One region of the Shewanella halotolerans genome, then DNA from elsewhere that is predicted to be linked to it. Evidence: predicted binding sites of a transcription regulator. Region 1 holds the regulator's gene; the other holds the start of a gene.
What was found. The regulator MetJ, encoded in region 1, represses methionine synthesis genes. The targets are predictions, from matches to a motif close to TAGACGTCTAGACGTCTA.

Region 1 (9,954 bases):
ACCACCAAAATAGGACAATATAATGAAAAGGATAATCAAAACACTCTCAATCGGCTTGACCTTTTGGGCTATAACTTCAACGAGTTACGCTTCGGGATTGCCTGAGTGTGATTCGGCAGAATGTAAGGAATATTTTAAGGCCTATACCATCTTGACCAAGCGAGGTCACTCAGACGCCATGGCAACTCTGGGCGAACTCTACTATGCAGGTTACGGCACCAAGAAAGACAACAAGAAGGCGCTGAAATGGTTTAGACGCGCCGCCAAGTTTGGCAATACGACGGCACAGTACAAGGCAGCAGTCATGTACCTGCAAGAGACCGACTATCAAGATGTCGATAAGGCTATCTCGCTCTTGGAGCGCAGCATGAAGGTCAACTTCTCTCCAAGTGCCTTAGTGTTAGGTAAGGTTTACCTCAACGATACTCTGGTCAAGCAAGACCTTACCGAAGCCGACAAATGGCTATCTCGAGCCTATGAATTGAACAATGCCTCGGCTAAAGTCTTTGCCGCTAACCTGAAAAAATCAGAACTGGCCACGACTCTGCCGCTACCTAAGCTATATGCCATGGTCGACGCGGACAAGGACGCCAAACCAGGCAGCAATGCCCCAGTGGGTGAAATGGAAACCATAACAGTAACGGCTCCCGACTATAACCGCTATTTCGACGACGAAATTGCCCGCCTCAATAACAGCCGCCCAGATACAGAGTCGGGTACAGGCTCCAACATCGCCGGACGCACCTGCGCCGAGATGTGGGGATGTAGCACAGAGGGTGACAGTGAACGTGTTAGAGATGTATTGCTGTCTGACTGGGGAAGAGAGACCATTCCATTTAGAATCGAAGGCCCTAACTACTACCCAAGCGCTCGATAGCGCATAAGATGAAAAAAGAGGCGAATTCGCCTCTTTTTTATTTTACAGGGCGTCGAAGTCGACGCGGTAGGCCAGCGCATCACACCGCAAGAACTCAGGACAATCGTTATTAATTTTATGATCGACACACTCCATGACGACTATGCCGTTAGCTCCCAACTTCTGCGCCTTATATTTAAGGTTGCCAACCAATAAAGACTCGGTCGGTTTCGGCTGAGTAGAGCGGGTACGGCACATAGAGGTTGACACTTTTCCCAGAGAATCCGCCTTATAACGGCCAATTTCGGCCATACTATACTCCTCCACCTTGGAGGTCTTTAACGCTTCTTCGGGTGAGATATTGGTCGTCAGCGTTAAATTGCTACATCCCGCGAGAACAAGCAGGCCTAAAAGCATGATGGCGCTATTTTTCATAAATATTCATCCTTAAATAATTGATTGACCATTAATCGACTCGCTTAACCCCTAACTCGGCCTCCAGCCTAAGCGCCTCGGCGCAGGCCTGGCAGATACAAACATCTGGGGCTATGGATTGAGGCAACTGCGCCTTGGCCGCAAACGTCTGATGATGACACCAACAGGTAGCATTCTCACGCCCCGCCACGACGGCGCATTGATTGGGCTTGTGACACAGGGGGCACTGACTGGCATTCGTGCGCATAGAATCCATAAAGACTGAGTGTTAGCCGTTAACGTTAACACTCAGTCTCGGACGGGACAAGCTTAAGGCTTATTGCTTAAGCTTACTGCTTAGCCGGATTGATGGGGTAGGACTGAGTACCGAGCACGGCCCCCTCACCCAGGCTCTTACCGTAATAGCCTTGATGCTGATGGTAGCGCTTGCTCAGCTCCATCACCTTATCGCCTTCCAGTCGTGGATCCTGTGGTCGCTCATGGGAGACCACAAAGGCCGCCACGTCCCAGGCCTCCTGATGCGATAGCTGCACACTCTTACCCAGAGGCATATTCTCATAGATAAAATTGGCCGCCGTGTTGACCCTGTGCATGCCCGCTCCCCAGTTAAAGCTGTTCGGCCCCCACAGTGGCGGCAGGCTATAGACACCGCCCATGGCTAGCCCTTCGCCGTTTTCACCGTGGCAGGACTGACAGTGGGCCCGATATACCCGCTCGCCGCGCGCAGGCGAATAAGCCTGTTCGGGTTTAGGGATGGCGGGGAAGCCTCTGCCGGGCAGCTTGGCACGCTCATCGACTGTCATGGCCTTGGCGATCGCCTCAGGCAAGACAAAATCCTCCCGCTTGCCGCCTTTGAGTAGATCGGCATCGCTCAGCTCGGGCACGGCGCCTGTCACGCCGTACTTATCCATCAGGCCGCCCATGGCTAACCAGTAGGAGTAGGCCGACAGCGCCACCAGGGGCTCGCTGCCCGACTCGGGCGCCTTGCCATTCATCGAATAGGTGAAACAACCCTGGATCCGCTCCTGATAGCTGTTCACCTTATCGTTCTTCTTGCGATAGGCGGGATAGGCCAGATAGGCGGCCCACAAGGGAGAGGCATTGGCCCTGCGCCCTGCATCCATGTGGCAGTTGACGCAGTTCAGCTCGTTGCCCACATATTGGCCCCTAAGCTGTTGGGTATTGACGAATAGCTGATAGCCCAGGCGTACCTTTTCGCCGAAGGCACCTTCGGGGATGGTGGCAAGGGAGCGCATCTTAAGATAATCCGCATCCGGCGCTGGCGCCGCCAGTTTCAGCTCCGCCTGCTTATCGGGTAAGTCACCCGCCTGTACGTTATTGCCAAGGGCAAAAAAGAGTAGGCCACTGAGTGTCATTAGATTCCTGTTCATATCCGCCTCCCTACTTCAACTTGGCAAAATAGTCGGCCAGGGCCGCTATCTCATCCTGGCTCAACTTGCTGGCGATATTGCCCATCATGTTATCGATATCGCCCTTACGCGTGCCCGACTGCCAGGCCATCAGCTGTGTCTTGAGATAGCTGGCCTGCTGCCCCGCCAGACGCGGGAACTGGCCTCCGCCTATCCCCGAGGGGCCATGGCAAGAGACACAGGCCGGCAGGGTGCGCTGCCAGTCCCCTTGATAGACCAAGGTTTCCGCCACGCTTTGGTAGCTAGTCTGGCTGCCACGCACCACGGGGATAAAGGCTGGCACTGGCTGAGCGGCAAAGTAATCTGCCACCTGATTGATGGCCTCTCCCTGCACCGTCATCGCCATGGGAGTCATGCTGGGGTTTTGTCTGTCGCCTTGCTGAAACAGGTGGATCTGCTTGGCAATATATTCTGAAGAGAGTCCGGCGATACGCGGCGCGATAGGCTCTATGCCCATCCCGGTCGGGCCATGGCAACTACCACACAGGGCGGCGGCCGGTGGCATCTCGTTGGCGGCCATCGCCTGACTACTCAGGAAAAGCGCTGTTACTCCGATAAGCATTCTATACATATCAACCTCCTTATTGGCTGTGGTCAATCATAGAAGAAAAACCACACTAGGACTATTGATAATAGGAATAAAAAAGCCCCACCAATCGAGGCGGGGCTAGACGTCTATTCTGGCAAACGAAATGCTATTTACCGGGTCTTACACCAAGGGTATGGCAGATGGCATAGGTTAATTCAGCGCGGTTCAGGGTATAGAAGTGGAAGTCTTTCACCCCTTCTCGCGACAACACCTTGACCATGTCGATGGCCACGTTGGCCCCGACCATCTGGCGGGTCGATGGATCATCATCTAACCCCTCAAACTGCCGATGTAGCCAGCTCGGGATAGACACATTGGTCATGCCGGCGAAGCGTTTCAGCTGAGTAAAGTTGGTCACAGGTAGAATGCCCGGCACTATCTCCACGTCGATTCCGGCGGCCACGCAGCGGTCTCTGAATCTCAGGTAAGACTCCACATCGAAGAAGAACTGGGTGATGGCGCGGTTGGCCCCCGCATCTATCTTCTTCTTGAGGTTGATCAGATCCGCCTGGGCATTGGGCGCATCCGGGTGCACCTCAGGATAGGCCGCCACCGAGATATCGAAGTCGGCCACAGATTTGAGTAGGCGCACCAGGTCGTTGGCAAAACGGGTCGGCTTAGGGCTGCCCGCGGGCAGATCGCCACGAAGCGCAACGATGTCGCGTATACCCGAGTTCCAGTAATGCTTCGCCAGCTCGACCAGCTCTTCATCGCTGGCATCGACCAGGGTCAGATGGGGCGCCGCCACCAGATCTGTCTCCTTCTGAATACGTTCGATCACCCCATGGGTACGATCGCGCACGCCAGAATTAGCACCATAGGTTACCGAGACAAACTTAGGCTTAAGCGGCTCCAGGCGTCTGATGGAGTTCCACAGAATGGTTTCCATCTCGGGGGTGGCCGGCGGGAAAAACTCAAATGACACATTGATATCACCATTAAGCTCAGACAAGCTTTGATTCAATGAATTGGCGTGTTGTGCGTGATGAAAAGCCATCTTAATTCCCTCAGACCTAGAGCAAAAAATATTTTAGACGTTTGGACGTCTATATGTCCATATACTAGAGAAACTCAGAGTGATGTCAAGCCCAAAAATTGCCTCATTAAAAAACAATCTGTTTATAAGATAGTCCGAAAGTGAAACGGCAGACACAGGCAGGCCTATCTCACCAATTCATCCGGCGAAATACACTGAAAGAGAGATATAAAGAAGAAGAGAAAAAGCTATAAAAAAGGCCGATGCACGCATCGACCCTTTGAATCACTCTTGCAGGAGATCCCGGCAGATCTGCGCCAGATCCGACTGCACCGCGGCAGCCGTCACCTCGCGCCCGGCACCCGGACCACGTATGATCAGCGGATTGTCCTGATAGAAATCGCTGCGGATCACGAAGACATTATCGCCCGGCGTCAGATTGGCATACGGGTGGCTCCTATCGACCCACTGGATCCCCACCTTGGCCTTGAGCTGGCCCTGGTCTGAATCCAATGACGCCACATACCTGAGCACCTTGTTCTGCTCGGCAGCAGCCTGATACTGCTGCAACATCTCGCCATCGAGCTCGGCCATACGTTTGATGAAATCATCCAACGGGATCTCGGCCAGCGTAGTCGGCACCAGAGACTCCAGCTCGATATCGTCCAGCTCAATGTCGTAACCTATCTCACGGGCCAAGATCAGCAACTTGCGCTGCATGTCCCGGCCGGAGAGGTCGTCGCGGGGATCTGGCTCGGTAATGCCCAGCCCCTTAGCCTCCAGCACCAGCTCGGAGAAGGGTTTCTTGGCGTCATAGTGCTCGAACAGCCAGCACAGGGTGCCAGAGAAGATGCCGCCGACCGCCTCTATGCTATCGCCGCTGTTATGCAGATCGTTCAGCGCATGTTGCACCGGCAGACCCGCACCACAGCTGGCGTTATAACGCCAAAACAGACGACGATTGCCCAGCTGCTGTTTCAGCTCCTGATAGAAGGCCAGCGGCCCAGAACCCGCCAGCTTGTTGGCGCTGACGATATGAATGCCCCGGGCAAAAAACTCTGGATATTGCAGGGTGAGATCGGCGCTGGCACTGATATCCAGGGCGATCAACTCATCGCAATTTAACGCCTGTAACTGCTCGAACAGATGGGTGTACTGCCAGCCAGTACCACGCTCCTCGAAGGCCTGTTGCCAGCTGCTTAAGTCAATATCTGTCTCGCTCAGCAGCGCTTTCTTGGAACTCAAGAGTCCCACCAGCTCGACGCTGACTTCAAGCTCTTTATTGAGCACGGGGCGGGCACGCTTGAAGAGATCGATCCAAGCTTCGCCTATGTTGCCTATGCCCAGCAGCAAGACACCGATACGCTTGCGCGGACCGGCGCAGCGTCTGTGCACCTTCTGGGTCAACAGGTTTACCTGCGCCTTAGGCACCAGAGTCACCAGACTCAAGCCATCGTTACACAGAGGATGGGCCTCACGGCTCAGCAGACGCGAGAAACCGCGGCGATAGAGGCTGGCATCGGCGCTTACCAGGGCCACCAGGCCGAGATCGTCGCGCAGCTGTAACTCATCGATTCCCAGCTCGCTGCGCTTGGCCTCGAAGATGGCCTGGGCCTGCTTCTGATTTTCATGGGTAAAGGCCAGCTCGGCGCGGCCGTGGGCCAACGACCAATAGGCCAGTGGCGTCAGGCCAGCCTGGGCAAAACAGGCCAGCAACTGCGGCAGCTCAACCCCTATGGTCAGGCTAAACAGACTGACGCTGGAGAGGCTGGTCACCACTGGGGCACTGGCCGACGAGCTCTTAGGGGCGATCAGGGTAAAATCTGTATGGGGCGCATAGCTTGAACGCACCGCCAGGCTCACTTCGGTGTCGAACAGTGGCTGCAAAGTGCGGTTATGCAGCACAGGAGAGCCAAGGTGCGCCAGACGGTTCGCCTCGGTGAGCGACATGCTCTTGAGCAGCTTGGCATCGTTAATTCGGTTAGGATCGGCGTTAAATACGCCTTCCACATCTGTCCAGATGGTGACACGTTCGATATCCGCCAAACTGGCCAGTAAAGTGGCGCTAAAATCTGAGCCGTTACGGCCCAGCAGTAGGGTGTCGCCCTGCTCGTTGGCGCAGATAAAGCCGGTGATCACCAGACGCTCCTGGGGATGAGCCTCGAGCAGCGCCTGCACCTTCTGGCGTGACTCGCCAAGGCGGATCTGCGGCACGGCGCCTTCATCGGCGACCAGTAGGGTGCGGGCATCGACATCGGTCGCCGCCACGCCAGACTCGCGCAGCAGCGCCGCCAGCAGACGAGAAGACCAGCGCTCGCCGAAACTTACTACCTGGTTGCGTTGATAATCGTTTAGCTCATCGAGCGACAACAGGCTGGTCAGCTGCGACTTGTCGGTGGCCAGTCGCTCTCTCAGGCTACGGGCCTGCTCGTTGGAGAGCAGCTGCTCGATCAGGTTCTGCTGGTAACTCACCAGCACCTGTAACTCTTCCTGCCACAGCTGATCTGTGTCGCACAGCTCCAGCAGGCGATATAGGAAATTGGTACTCTTGCCCGCGGCCGACACCACGATAAGATCATCGCTGTGGCCATGGGTCAGTAAAATGTGGGCGACGCGGCGGTAACAATCTGCATCCGCTAAACTAGAACCACCAAACTTATGCAAATGACATCGTGTCATTATCTGCTCCTCAAACCCTTTAACTACTTACCGCGATAGCCGCTTCTAAACCCGCAAGAATATCTGCCACCAGATCCTCGCCATCTTCTATGCCCACTGACAAACGGATCAGGGTATCTTTCACGCCCGCCTCACGGCGCGCCTCTGGGTCCATGGCTCTGTGGGTCATGGTCGCGGGAACCGCCACCAGACTCTCTACGCCTCCCAGACTCTCGGCTACCGAGAAGTATTGTAACGCATCTAAAAAGGCAACGAGTGCCGATTCGCCACCTTTTAGCTCAAAACTCAGCATAGCGCCGAAGCCCTTCTGCTGTCTGGCCGCAATTTCATGGCCTGGATGCTCGGCAAGCCCCGGATAATACACTTTTTCCACCGCCTTGTGGTCACAAAGCAGTGCCAATACCTTCTGAGCGTTGGCTTGGTGTTCACGAATGCGCACCGCCAGGGTTCTCAGCCCCCTCAGGGTCAGGTAGCTGTCGAAGGCCGACCCGGTCAAACCTAGGGTATTTGACCACCAGTGCAGCAGCTCGCCCACCTCAGGGTCTTTGGCCACCACGGCGCCGCCCACCACATCACTGTGACCATTGATATATTTGGTGGTCGAGTGCACCACGATATCGGCCCCCAGCAACAGTGGCTGTTGTAAAACGGGAGAAAGGAAGGTGTTGTCCACCACCACCTGAGCACCCACCTTGTGGCTCGCCTGGGCGATGGCCTCGATATCGACGACTCGCAGCAGCGGGTTAGAGGGGGTCTCAAGCCACACCATCTTGGGTGACTGGGTCAGCGCCTGCTGCAACGCGGCATCGTCGGTTTGATCCACCACCAAGAGCTTGAAGGCGCCCTTCTTGGCCAGGTTGGTGAATAGGCGATAGCTGCCGCCATAGCAATCGTGAGGCACCACCAGCAGATCTTCTGGGCCTAGCAGGCTGGTCACCAGGGTGATGGCGGCCATGCCGGTACAGGTCACCACGCCGGTCGCCCCTTGTTCCAGTTCGGCAATCGCATCGCCGAGAATGGAGCGGGTCGGGTTGCCGGAACGGCTGTAATCGAACGCCCGCGGCTGTTGATGCCCTTCAAACGAGTAATTTGTCGACAGATAGATAGGCGGCACCACGGCACCGTGCTGAGTGTCTGACTCTATGCCTCGTCGTACGGCGGCGGTGGCTAGTTTACGCGCTGTCATCTTCAACTCCTCAATATGGATCTGGGCAGGCACCTCGGACAAAAGAGATGTCTGGACGTCTAAATGTACCTAAGCCGGTAGTGAGCGTCAACAACTTTTGGACGTTTAGACGTCCAAACATTTAGAAATCTATTTGCATTTGCCAAAAATTCGAGGCAATAATTTGACTGTAATTTGTAAGGGTTTAAAATCTGCACCGAATTTTAGAATTTACAGGTGAGTCAATGACTGAGTGGAATGGCGATTATATCAGCCCCTATGCTGAACATGGTAAGAAGAATGAGCAGGTAAAGAAGATCACTGTCTCTATTCCTCTTAAGGTGCTTAAGGTGTTAACCGACGAGCGCACCCGGCGCCAGGTCAACAACTTGCGTCACGCCACTAACAGCGAGCTGCTGTGCGAGGCCTTCCTGCACGCCTACACCGGTCAGCCACTACCCCAAGACGATGACCTGTCTAAAGACAAGCCAGATAGCATCCCGGCCGAAGTCAAACGTTTGATGACCGAGATGGGCATAGAGTGGGAAGAGATGGAGTAATCCACTCACACACGAATCGATAGAGGGATCGCTAGGCGGTCCCTCTTTTAGTTTTCAACCTTAGCCTGGAACATTGCAGTGCCTGCACTTCCGCTCGATCCCCATATTCTGGCGCTAGCCTCGCTTATCGTCTTCGTCGGCGCCCTCACCCAGAGCCTAATCGGTTTCGGCATGGCGGTCGTCGCCGCGCCCCTACTCTATCTTATCGAGCCGTCACTTGTGCCAGCGCCCGTGATCCTGATGGGATTCTCTATCGCCCTGCTGACTCTGATCCGCGAGCGTGGCGCCCTAGAATTCAACGGCCTGCAATATGCCTTGCTGGGACGCATCCCCGGCGGACTGATCGGCGCCGGCCTGCTCATGGTCGCTCCCCAGGACGTGCTCGGCATGACTATCGCCATTATCGTGGCCATCGCCGTACTGCTAAGCCTGATGCGGCTCAACCTGGTGGTTAACCGCCGCAACCTGTTTATCGCAGGGGTGATCTCGGGGATCTTCGGCAACATCGCCGCTATCGGCGGACCGCCGCTGGCCATACTGCTCTCGGGTAAGGATGCCAAGCAGTTTCGCGCGGCCCTGTCGGCCTTCTTCATCTTCAGCTCCACTATCGCCATAGTGATTCTGGGGCTCACGGGTCTGCTGACCCTACATCACTTTTACTGCTCGGCGCTGCTGCTCCCCTCTGTGCTGCTGGGTTACCTGATGGCCAATCGCCTGGTGGGGCGCATAGACAAGAACAAGACCCGTATCATGACGCTGATACTCTGTAGCCTGAGCGCCATCCTGCTGGCCGCTAAGTCCTTAAGCACCCTGCTGTAACTCCTCTAGGATAAAGAGAAGGCCGGCATCATAGCCGGCCTTCTTGTTTCTAAAAAACCTATCCCTAGAAATGATAGGAAGTCTGAATCACCCCGCCCACGGCGTCATCTGTGCCCACCAGGCCGGTGAGATCCAGATTAAAGGAGCGGCCTATGGTAAAGCCTGTGCCCAGGGTATAGAGGTTGCTACTGGTATCTTTCATGTCGTGGCGATAGCCGACACGCAGGGCCAGCCAATCGGTCGCCCTCATCTCGCCGCCCAGACGCCAATACTGGGTCTCGCCTATCTCATCGAAACGCTTATGACCATTGAGATCCACATCCGTGGTCAGGCTGAAGTTATCCCAATCATAGGCCACACCTAAGGTATAGAGGGCCTCGACACGGTAGGTAAACTTGCGTCCCATCGCCTCGACGGTGTCCAGTTTCTGGCTCACCAGGTTACG
Region 2 (9,954 bases), 1.8 Mb from region 1:
CACAAGAGATCCCCTTCTTGGCCGCCATCTTAGCCGCCTCATCGACGATCTCCATCTGAGCGCCCCAGGCCAGCACGGTAATATCTGTACCTTCCTGAACCACTTCCGCCTTGCCTAGTTCAATCTCATAGGCTTCATCCGGCACCTCGCCCACACTGGCGCGGTAGAGACGCTTAGGCTCAAAGAAGACCACAGGGTTCTTGTCGCGAATCGAGGCAAGCAGCAGGCCCTTAGCCTGATAGGCATTACGGGGCACGACCACCTTTAGACCAGGAGTCTGAGTGAAGTACGCTTCTGGCGATTGTGAGTGGTAGTGACCACCGGCGATACCGCCACCATAAGGGGTACGGTAGGTGATACCGCCCACATTAAACTCGTTACCACTGCGGTATCTGAACTTGGCTGACTCGTTTACGATCTGATCGAAGGCCGGGAAGATATAGTCGGCAAACTGGATCTCGGCAATCGCCGTCATGCCATTAGATGCCAGACCGTTGGCAAAACCAGCAATCCCCTGCTCTGTCAGCGGTGTATTGAAACAACGATCGCGGCCAAACTTATCCTGTAGGCCCGAAGTAGCGCGAAATACGCCGCCAAAATGGCCAACGTCTTCGCCGAAGATCACCGCCTTGTCGTCGGTTTCCATCGCAATGGTCAAGGCATCGTTGATGGCTTGTAACATATTAATCTTTGCCACGATTTAATCTCTCCCTGCGCTGCGTGGATAGGAATCAGGATATTTCTTGATGTGCTGCTTAAGCTCGGTCAGCTGCTGCTTGAGTCTAGGCGTCGGCTCGTCGAGGACATCTTCGATGATCTCGTCGATACCCGGTGCAGGTAGCTTCTCGGCAACCTTCACTGCGGCCAGCACCTCTTCACGGTACTTCTCATACATAGCCGCATCGTCGCTCTCGGCGAGCCAGCCTTTGTTGATCAACCAAAGCTTGAAGCGCTTAACCGGATCATGCTGCTGCCACTTGGCCTCTTCATCCTTAGAACGGTAACCAGATGGGTCGTCCGAAGAGGAGTGAGCGCCAAGACGATAGGTCATGGCTTCGATCAGCACAGGCTTGTTGTGCTCCAACGCATAGGCTCTTGCCTGCTGGGTCGCGGCCATTACCGCCAGCATGTCGTTACCGTCCACGCGAATGGTATGCATGCCATAGCCCACACCACGACTGGCGATACCGTTACCGGCAAATTGCTCGTTGGTCGGGGTCGAGATGGCGTAACCATTGTTACGACAGAAGAAGATAACAGGAGAGTTCAGCACTGCGGCCATGTTCAGGCCGGCGTGGAAATCGCCCTCTGAGGCAGCGCCTTCACCGAAGTAGCAGATGGCAACGTTACGTTTGCCCTGCATCTTGAGGCTATAGCCAACACCCGTCGCCTGTGGGATCTGAGTGGCCAACGGCGATGAGATGGTCTGGTAATTGAGCGCCTCACAGCCGTAGTGGATCGGCATCTGACGGCCCTTACCCAGATCTTTCTCGTTACTGAACATCTGGTTCATAAACTGCTCAGTGGTGAAGCCACGATAGCGAATCGCCGCGTGCTCACGGTACTGGGCTAAAATAACATCGTCCTGATCCAGCGCGGCGACACTGCCGACCACGGCGGCTTCTTCACCGGTACAGGTCATGTAGAAGCTGATCCGTCCCTGACGCTGAGCGGCTAACATGCGCTCATCGAGTACTCGTGTGAACACACAAGTATCATAAATTTTGGCAGCCAAATCCTGATCGATCACGGGTAACACAGCATTTTCAAAGGTGGTACCGTCGGCTTGAAGGATCTTCAGGATCGGGATAGATAATGAATCCTTATCGAGAAAACTGACGCGATGGACAGTCTCTGTATTGCTCGTTGCGTTGCTCATACTATTCTCTTATCAGCTGAGTATTCTTGTTATCTGACTGCGAACAGCCTAAGTTGTTCACTATTCTCTATTATGACGCGGCCTTAAAGTTACGTTAACGTAAACTACCTAGCAAGCTATCACAGGGCGCGGCTAACAACTAGCTACCCTCACCCATGTATCGCTAGCTTTACAAGCCGGAGCCTAAACCACGCGATAATCTTTGGCAGGCACTAAACACAGCACAGTGCGCTGGCCAACCGGCACATTGGCGTTGGGAAACACGATAGACTCAGATTCGGCCTCGACCTTAATCTCAGTCCCGCCATCCTTAGCCAATATATAACCTCTTGGAAACGCCGTAAAATTCTCTACGTCATCGGCGAAGGTAAAGCTAAAGTCGTCAAACTGCTTATTGATTGAGCGATTAACCTGATACAGATTCACCTTACTCGGATCAAACTCACCAAGCTCGAGGTCCCGGCCGCTTACCAGACGGGTCAACATCTCTTTCACTGCGATAAAGCGCGTCATATCGTTCTGCCCCATAGGCATCACCTTGCCAAGCTCTATGGTAAAGGCATGGGCCTGATAGCCATGGGCAGAGAAGTAACTGAAGGTAGTCGTGGGTTCGTGGTGAAACAGCACTGTGTTGATGCCACAGGCGGCCAGGAACATGATCTGCTCGCCACTGTATGGTGCGCCATGTGGATAAGGATAGATGGCAAACTTCTCATGCTTAGAGGCGCGAATTGCCGTGTGCAGGTCGTAGTGATAACGACTGCCGACTTCCGGCGCCGCGTTAAAGAAGCGATCCACATACTGCTCCAGCTTCTTAGCACGTACCCGCTCGGCATTGCTCTCACCCTTGGCGTGGGCGCCGCTGAAGAGACGATTAAGGTTCTCTTCGACGAAACGGGTACCGTTTAGGATGGCTGGGGGGTTACCTATTAAAAACAGCACCCGATGACGGGCGATCAGCGTCTCAGACAGGAGCGCGGTAATAAGCTGATCACACAGCTCGATTGGCGCCGTCTCGTTACCATGAACCGCCGACGAGAGCACTATGCTCTTAAGCGCATCTTCCTTTCCATCTAGCTCGCCCTCTTGATCTGCTTCATGCGTAACGAGCGGCTCAAATTGGATGACGCCGGTATCCCATACCGACACCTGTGTGTGTTGCCCCAGGGTAAATTCAAACGGCTTGAGGCCGACAGGATTGTCTAGTGTCAATTGCAAAAAGTCTTTCGACAACATCAGGGTGTCTTGCACTGCAAACTCCTTACTGCATCACCATCACAGCGCCCACCTTGTAGGCCTGAAAGATAGCGACTCCTTGGATTTATTAGCATTATTATCAGTTGGCCAGCATAGTAACACTTAAGCGAGTCGACGACCACGCGGGCCAGTCGATCGCCGCATATTTTCCCTGTTGCATTCGTTAATCAGATAATACAGAATAAAGCCGTCTAGCCATCTAAACGTATAAACTTAAATTCGCTAGACGATTCGTTAGATAATTTAGACACTAGATAATTCGTTACCTAGATGAACAAAAGATAGATAAGCGTTAATCGACAAGAGGTCAACCATGGCATTAGCAACATTTGGCGCAGGCTGTTTCTGGGGTGTAGAGTATTTTTTCAAACAGATAGACGGCGTTATCTCTGCCACTTGTGGCTATATGGGCGGCGATGACAAGGCGACCACCTATAAAGAGGTTAAGACCGGCAAAACAGGGCACGCTGAGGTGGTACAGGTCGAGTTTGACGAGACCAAGGTGAGCTTCGACGATCTGCTGGCCGTGTTCTGGAGTAACCATAATCCCACCATGCTCAATATGCAGGGCGGCGATATCGGCAGCCAGTATCGCAGCGCCATCTTCTTCCACGACAAGACACAGAAGGAACAGGCCGAAGCCTCAAAGTTGGCCCTCGCCCGCAGCGGTAAATGGGGGCTAAGACCCATAGTGACTGAGATAGTCCCTGTGCTCACCTTCCATAAGGCGGAGGAGTATCATCAGAACTATCTGGAAAAGAACAACTTGCCTAGCTGTCACCTCACCTACTAGCACCGAGTTTTACATGCAGCCGATGCAAGCTGCGCCCACAAAAAAGCCAGTGATTCACTGGCTTTTTATTTTGTCTAAGTATTAAGCTGCTATAGAGTAACCGACCAAGGTTTAGTCAAAAGCAAGTTAGACCAGAGCGAGTTTGGCCGACTTCAATTAGGCCAACAGCCGCTCTATCATCTCCTGGGCCTGCTCGAGCACCTGCTCGAGATGCGCCTCGCTAACAAAACTTTCGCCATAGAGCTTAAACAACGCCTCTGTGCCCGATGGGCGCGCGGCGAACCAGGCTTTTTCGGTCACTACCTTGATGCCGCCGATAGCCGCACCATTGCCCGGGGCATGGGTCAACACCTCGAGGATGGCATCTCCCGCCATGGCTTCACAGCCAAGATCGCTGACATTCAGGGGCTCGCTCACCAACTGATTAAACTTAGCCTTACGCTTAGGGTTAACCGGCGAGTCGATACGCTTGTAGAAGCTCTCGCCGTGACGCTCGACCATCTCGGCGTAAAGCTTAGCCGGCGTCTTACCCGTTACCGCCAGTATCTCTGCCGCCAGCAGCGCCAGGATGAAACCATCTTTATCAGTACACCAACTGCCGCCGTCACGACGTAGGAAGGCGGCGCCGGCACTCTCTTCACCGCCGAAGGCGAAGCTGGCATTGGCCAGGCCGTCGACGAACCATTTAAAGCCAACCGGCACCTCACAGAGGCTGCGCGACTGCTCACGGCACACCTTGTCTATCATGGCGCTGGAGACCAGTGTCTTGCCTATCTTAAGATCGGCAGACCACTGCGGGCGATGGGACAAGAGATACTCGATAGCCACCGCCAGATAATGGTTAGGATTCATCAGACCGCTGCCCGGGCAGACGATACCGTGCCTATCGTAATCGGGATCGTTACCGACACAGATATCGAAGGCATCCTTGTGGGCCAACAGTCCCGCCATGGCATAGGGCGATGAGCAGTCCATGCGGATCTTGCCATCCTTATCCAGGGGCATAAAACCAAAAGCGGGATCGATGCGATCGTTCACCAGGGTAATATCCAGCCCAAAGCGCTCGCCAATCTTGGCCCAGTAGTGAATTCCTGAGCCGCCGAGGGGATCGACGCCGATACGAATACCGGCCTGCTTAATGGCCTGCATGTCGATCACCTGCTCTAGATCTTCGACATAAGCCGCCATCAGGTCGCGCTCTTGAATAAGACTGGTCGTGACCGCCACTGCATAGGTCAGGCGCTTAACCCCTTCTAGCTGCTTAGCCAGATACTCGTTGGCACGCTGCTCGACCCAGGCCGTAATACCGCCTTCGGAGGGACCACCATGAGGAGGATTGTATTTGATGCCGCCATCTTGAGGCGGATTGTGCGATGGCGTGATGATAAGGCCGTCGGTAGGCCCATAGGTAAGCCCAGCCCCCTGCACTCTGTTGGCCGCTATGATGGCATGGGACACAACTGGGGTCGGGGTATACTCATCGTTCTTAGCGACAATCACCTGCACGCCATTGGCGGTCAGTACCTCGAGGGCGGTAACGTAAGCCGCCTGAGACAGCGCGTGGGTATCTATGCCCACTATCATAGGCCCTTGAATACCGGCATCGAGTCGATAGTCGACTACGGCCTGAACAATGGCCAAGATGTGCTTCTCGTTGAAACTCTTATTAAAGGCACAGCCTCTGTGGCCCGAGGTGCCGAATGTGACCTTCTGCGCATCATTGGTCACATCCGGTGAGAGCCGATAGTAGTGGCTCATCAGTTTAGGAATATTAACCAAGTCCCTTTGTTGTGCCGGTTTACCGGCTCGCTCGTGTAGCGCCAAAATGTACTCCTAAGTGTCGGGTAGATTGAGCCTCAGTATCTCATTTAAATATTACCAATAATGGATTCAATCTGTTTTTCTTGCACGCCGAACTGACCTAGCACTTCGCTTAGGATGGTGCGCTTCTTCGCCGTATTGTTATTGGTGGTGACCCAGAAGCCACTGTTTCCTATCTCTTTCGGGTTGGCCGACTTACTGGCCTTGAGTAGCGACTCTTTAGAGGTCGCAAAATAGAGACGATCGCGCCCCTGGATCTGCAGCACCTGGTCAAACTGATTAGGCGTCGCTTTATAGATAGCCTCTAAGGTAAACAGGAAACGGCCAACGGCGCCTTTTTGCTGGGCCAGCACCCCCTTGTCAATCAAGGTCTCGGGGTCGATACTCGCCGCCTGATGAGTTTGCGCCACCTCTTTATCTAGGCCTGGCTGGCTGATCTGCTTAGGCTGCTCCATGGCAACCGTCTCTACGTCTAGGCCGAGTAATCGTCGCAGGATCTCTGAAGCACTCTCTCCTATGCGCTCTGTCTTGCTGGCAATATGGCGATATAGCTCTTCATCAATCTCAATATATTTCATGACTAGAATCTTCCTTAGACGGTAAAGGTAATTAGGTTATTGTTATCGCGAACGCGATCCGCAGCAACTGATGCCAGATCCGTTCAAGTGTATGCTATCTTTCCCACAGGAATAAAGAGCGATCGCATTAAAAATCCACAAGTTGGTTACAAGATCAATAAATTACGCCTCAAGTGCGCAAAAACCCGTCAGAGAATGGCGCGATCGCGCTTAATGCTGTCTTTTGCAGCGATTTACAGGCACAATTTGGGCAATTATTTTCACGCTTAATTTTCCAAGACCAGCCTTTCCATGACCAGCTTGAATTACACCCAATCGGGACAAGGTAGCCCGGTTATCCTTATCCATGGCCTGTTTGGCAACCTGGATAACCTAAAAACCTTAGGCAATGCACTCGAAGATCATCAGGTGATCCGCATCGATGTGCCAAACCATGGCCTCAGCCCGCACTGGCCCAACATGGATTATCCCATGTTGGCCGAGGCTGTAATTGGTTTGATGGATGAACTCGAGCTGGAGTCGGCACACCTGGTCGGCCACTCTATGGGTGGCAAGATCGCCATGGCCACCGCACTACTCTACGGCGATCGCGTCAGGAGCCTGGTAGCGGCAGATATCGCGCCCGTCGCCTATCAGCCCAGGCATCAGACAGTGTTTGCCGGCCTAAGCAACCTAGACCTTAGCGCGCTGGCTAACCGCGCTGATGCGCAAAAGCAACTGCTCGGTGCCGGTATCGACGAAGGTACGGCGCTGTTTCTGCTGAAAAACCTCACCAAGGATGAACAAGGCTTTGCCTGGAAGATGAACCTGGCCGGACTGAAATCCAGCTATGAGCACCTGATCGGTTGGCCACTGGCAGATAGAGCCTACACTGGCCCTAGCCTGTGCATTCGCGGCGCCGATTCAGACTATGTCACCGCGGCGCACCGCCAGGCGTTCCTGTCTCAGTTTCCTAAGATCCAGGCCAAGTCACTGGCCGGCACAGGTCATTGGTTACACGCACAAAAACCAGCTATTTTCAACCGCATCGTCGCCGAGTTTATCGCGGAAAATGACTGAATCTTATCTGTAAAGCGTGTAGCAGACGTTACTTAACTATGGTATATTCGCGCCTCTTTTTTTAGCCTGAGGGAACGCAGCATGTTATCTCAGTATATGGAACAGATAGAGGCAGTTGGCTTAAACCTGTTTTTTGCGGCGATATTTTTCTTTATTGGTATGGCAATACATGACGTGCTCAAACAGGGAAATGTCCCTAAATTTGGCCGCTATATTGTTTGGTTGGTATTATTTCTCGGCTGTGCCGGGTTTATAGCTAAGGGCTTGATCCAACTCTCTTGGGAGAGCTCTGGCATAGGTTAAATGAACATTCGATGGCAAAAGAATCTTCAGACAGAACAACGATAGACCTGTTTGCAACGGAGAAACGCCGAGGACGCCCTCGCAGCAATCCCCTTCCCCGGGAGCAGCAATTAAAGGTCAACAAACGAAATCAGATCCAGCGCGACAGAGCCGCAGGATTGAAACGAATAGAGTTAAAGGTGTCACAAGATTTATACGACGCCTTGAATGAAAAGGCTTTGGCCAGTAACATCAGCCGCAGCCAATTAATCGAATCGATACTGCTTAAGCAGGTCAGAAGCTGATCTTAAGTGGTATTGAAACAAACGTCAGTGAACTAGATAAAGGAAAGACAATGGCAACTGTAGGTCTTTTTTTCGGCAGTGATACAGGTAATACCGAAGCCGTCGCCAAAATGATCCAGAAGAAACTGGGTAAGAAGATGGTCGACGTTAAGGATATCGCTAAGAGTACCAAAGAACAGATTGCAGAATATGATCTGCTGCTATTCGGTATCCCGACCTGGTATTACGGTGAAGCCCAATGCGATTGGGACGATTTCTTCCCTGAATTAGAACAGATCGATTTCGATGGTAAACTAGTCGCTATCTTTGGTTGTGGCGACCAAGAAGACTACGCCGAGTATTTCCTCGATGCCATGGGCATGGTTAACGAGATCGTTGAGGCGCGCGGCGCCGTGGTTATCGGTCACTGGCCAACCGACGGCTACGACTTCGAAGCCTCTAAAGGCATGGCCGACGATAAGCACTTCGTGGGTCTGGGTATCGACGAAGATCGTCAACCTGAGCTGACCGAAGAGCGTGTCGATGCCTGGGTTAAGCAGATCTACGAAGAGATGTGCCTGGCAGAGCTGGAAGACTAATCTTTCGGCCACATCAGTATAAAAAGCGGCGAATAGCCGCTTTTTTTAGCACTGATACATTAGCCCTGACATATAAGCCCCAATGCAATACTTCACTCTCGCCTTGGCGAAGCAAGAATGGTGAAGGGATAATGGCAAAGGGATAGTGGCGAAGAAATAAGTCGCGTTAAACACTCCCCGAGTAATAGAGAACCCAAATTAGCTAACCCCATGCAGAGTCAAACACACGCCAACCACTGGGATATCTTCTGCGCCGTCGTCGATAACTATGGCGATATTGGCGTCACCTGGCGTCTGGCCAAACAGCTGGCGAAGGAATATGGATTGGCCATCACCCTATGGGTGGATGACTTAGCCAGTTTTGCCCATATCTTGCCAAAGCTGGATCCTAAATGTGCGAGCCAAAACTTCGAGGGCGTCTGCATCAAACGGTGGGATGCGCCGCTAAGCCAGGAGTATCTGCCGGGAGAGGTGCTTATCGAGGCCTTTGCCTGTGAACTCCCCCCCGAAGTGCTCGGCAAGATAGCTGCGCTACATCAAGCCGGTGACAAGGTGCCCGTCTGGCTAAACCTTGAGTATCTGAGCGCAGAAGATTGGGTCGAAGGCTGCCATGGCCTCCCCTCATTGCAGCGCAGTGGCCTGAAGAAACAGTTTTATTTTCCTGGCTTTACCAACAAGACTGGCGGCCTTATCTGCGAAGCGGATCTGCTGGAGCGCCGTCAAATGTGGCAGGAGAACAAGGAGCGACAGGCCTATTTTGAGGCACTGGGCCTAAGTGGCATCGATGAGCATGATACCGTCATCAGCCTGTTCAGCTATGAAACCGAAAGTCTCAATGCCCTATGCCGCCATTGGCATGAAGGTGAAAGACAAGTGCATTTGTTAGTGCCTATCGGTCGCAGCCTCAATAGCCTTGGAGCCTTCATCGACCAGCAGCAGGCATTGACACCAGGAAGTCGTTTTCATCATGGCAAGCTGACCATACATCTGCTACCGATGACAGATCAACAGGGTTACGATCGCCTGCTGTGGAGCTGTGACTTCAACATAGTACGTGGTGAAGACTCCTTCCTGCGCGCCCAATGGGCCGCGAAACCCTTTATCTGGCATATCTATCCCCAGGAAGAAGACTATCACCTGATAAAATTAGAAGCCTTTATGGCACTTTATTGTCATAATCTGGCCCCAGAAATCGCCGACGCCTGGAAAAAGCTCAATATCGGCTTTAACCAAGGCGAGCAGAAAACACTGTTTTCCCTGTGGCAACAAGTGGATAACGCGCATTTGGCCCTCACGCAACACGCACAAGATTGGCCGAATGAAGCATTAAATGATGCAGATCTTGCAACACGACTAGTTCAATTCGTTAAAAATAGCTAAGATACTGCGTTGAAATAGAAAC

Region 2: msrA (peptide-methionine (S)-S-oxide reductase MsrA) is a predicted target of MetJ. The motif match lies at 3,329-3,346, and genes of this name have one in related genera.

Annotation. Positions count from the first base shown of each region.
Region 1 is NZ_CP080417.1:595,286-605,239, reverse strand. Features, by position in the region: gene K0H81_RS02725 (tetratricopeptide repeat protein) at 98-877, shown strand; gene K0H81_RS02720 (hypothetical protein) at 920-1,291, opposite strand; gene K0H81_RS02715 (cysteine-rich CWC family protein) at 1,323-1,538, opposite strand; gene K0H81_RS02710 (c-type cytochrome) at 1,621-2,667, opposite strand; gene K0H81_RS02705 (c-type cytochrome) at 2,693-3,283, opposite strand; gene metF (methylenetetrahydrofolate reductase) at 3,417-4,307, opposite strand; gene K0H81_RS02695 (bifunctional aspartate kinase/homoserine dehydrogenase II) at 4,572-6,965, opposite strand; gene metB (cystathionine gamma-synthase) at 6,985-8,151, opposite strand; gene metJ (met regulon transcriptional regulator MetJ) at 8,376-8,690, shown strand; gene K0H81_RS02680 (sulfite exporter TauE/SafE family protein) at 8,769-9,509, shown strand; gene K0H81_RS02675 (conjugal transfer protein TraF) at 9,574-9,954, opposite strand, start outside.
Region 2 is NZ_CP080417.1:2,364,978-2,374,931, forward strand. Features, by position in the region: gene K0H81_RS10105 (alpha-ketoacid dehydrogenase subunit beta) at 1-697, opposite strand, end outside; gene K0H81_RS10110 (thiamine pyrophosphate-dependent dehydrogenase E1 component subunit alpha) at 701-1,879, opposite strand; gene astE (succinylglutamate desuccinylase) at 2,063-3,115, opposite strand; gene msrA (peptide-methionine (S)-S-oxide reductase MsrA) at 3,450-3,929, shown strand; gene pgm (phosphoglucomutase (alpha-D-glucose-1,6-bisphosphate-dependent)) at 4,086-5,753, opposite strand; gene seqA (replication initiation negative regulator SeqA) at 5,798-6,328, opposite strand; gene K0H81_RS10135 (alpha/beta fold hydrolase) at 6,629-7,387, shown strand; gene K0H81_RS10140 (DUF2788 domain-containing protein) at 7,469-7,690, shown strand; gene ybfE (LexA regulated protein) at 7,702-7,974, shown strand; gene fldA (flavodoxin FldA) at 8,025-8,552, shown strand; gene earP (elongation factor P maturation arginine rhamnosyltransferase EarP) at 8,763-9,932, shown strand.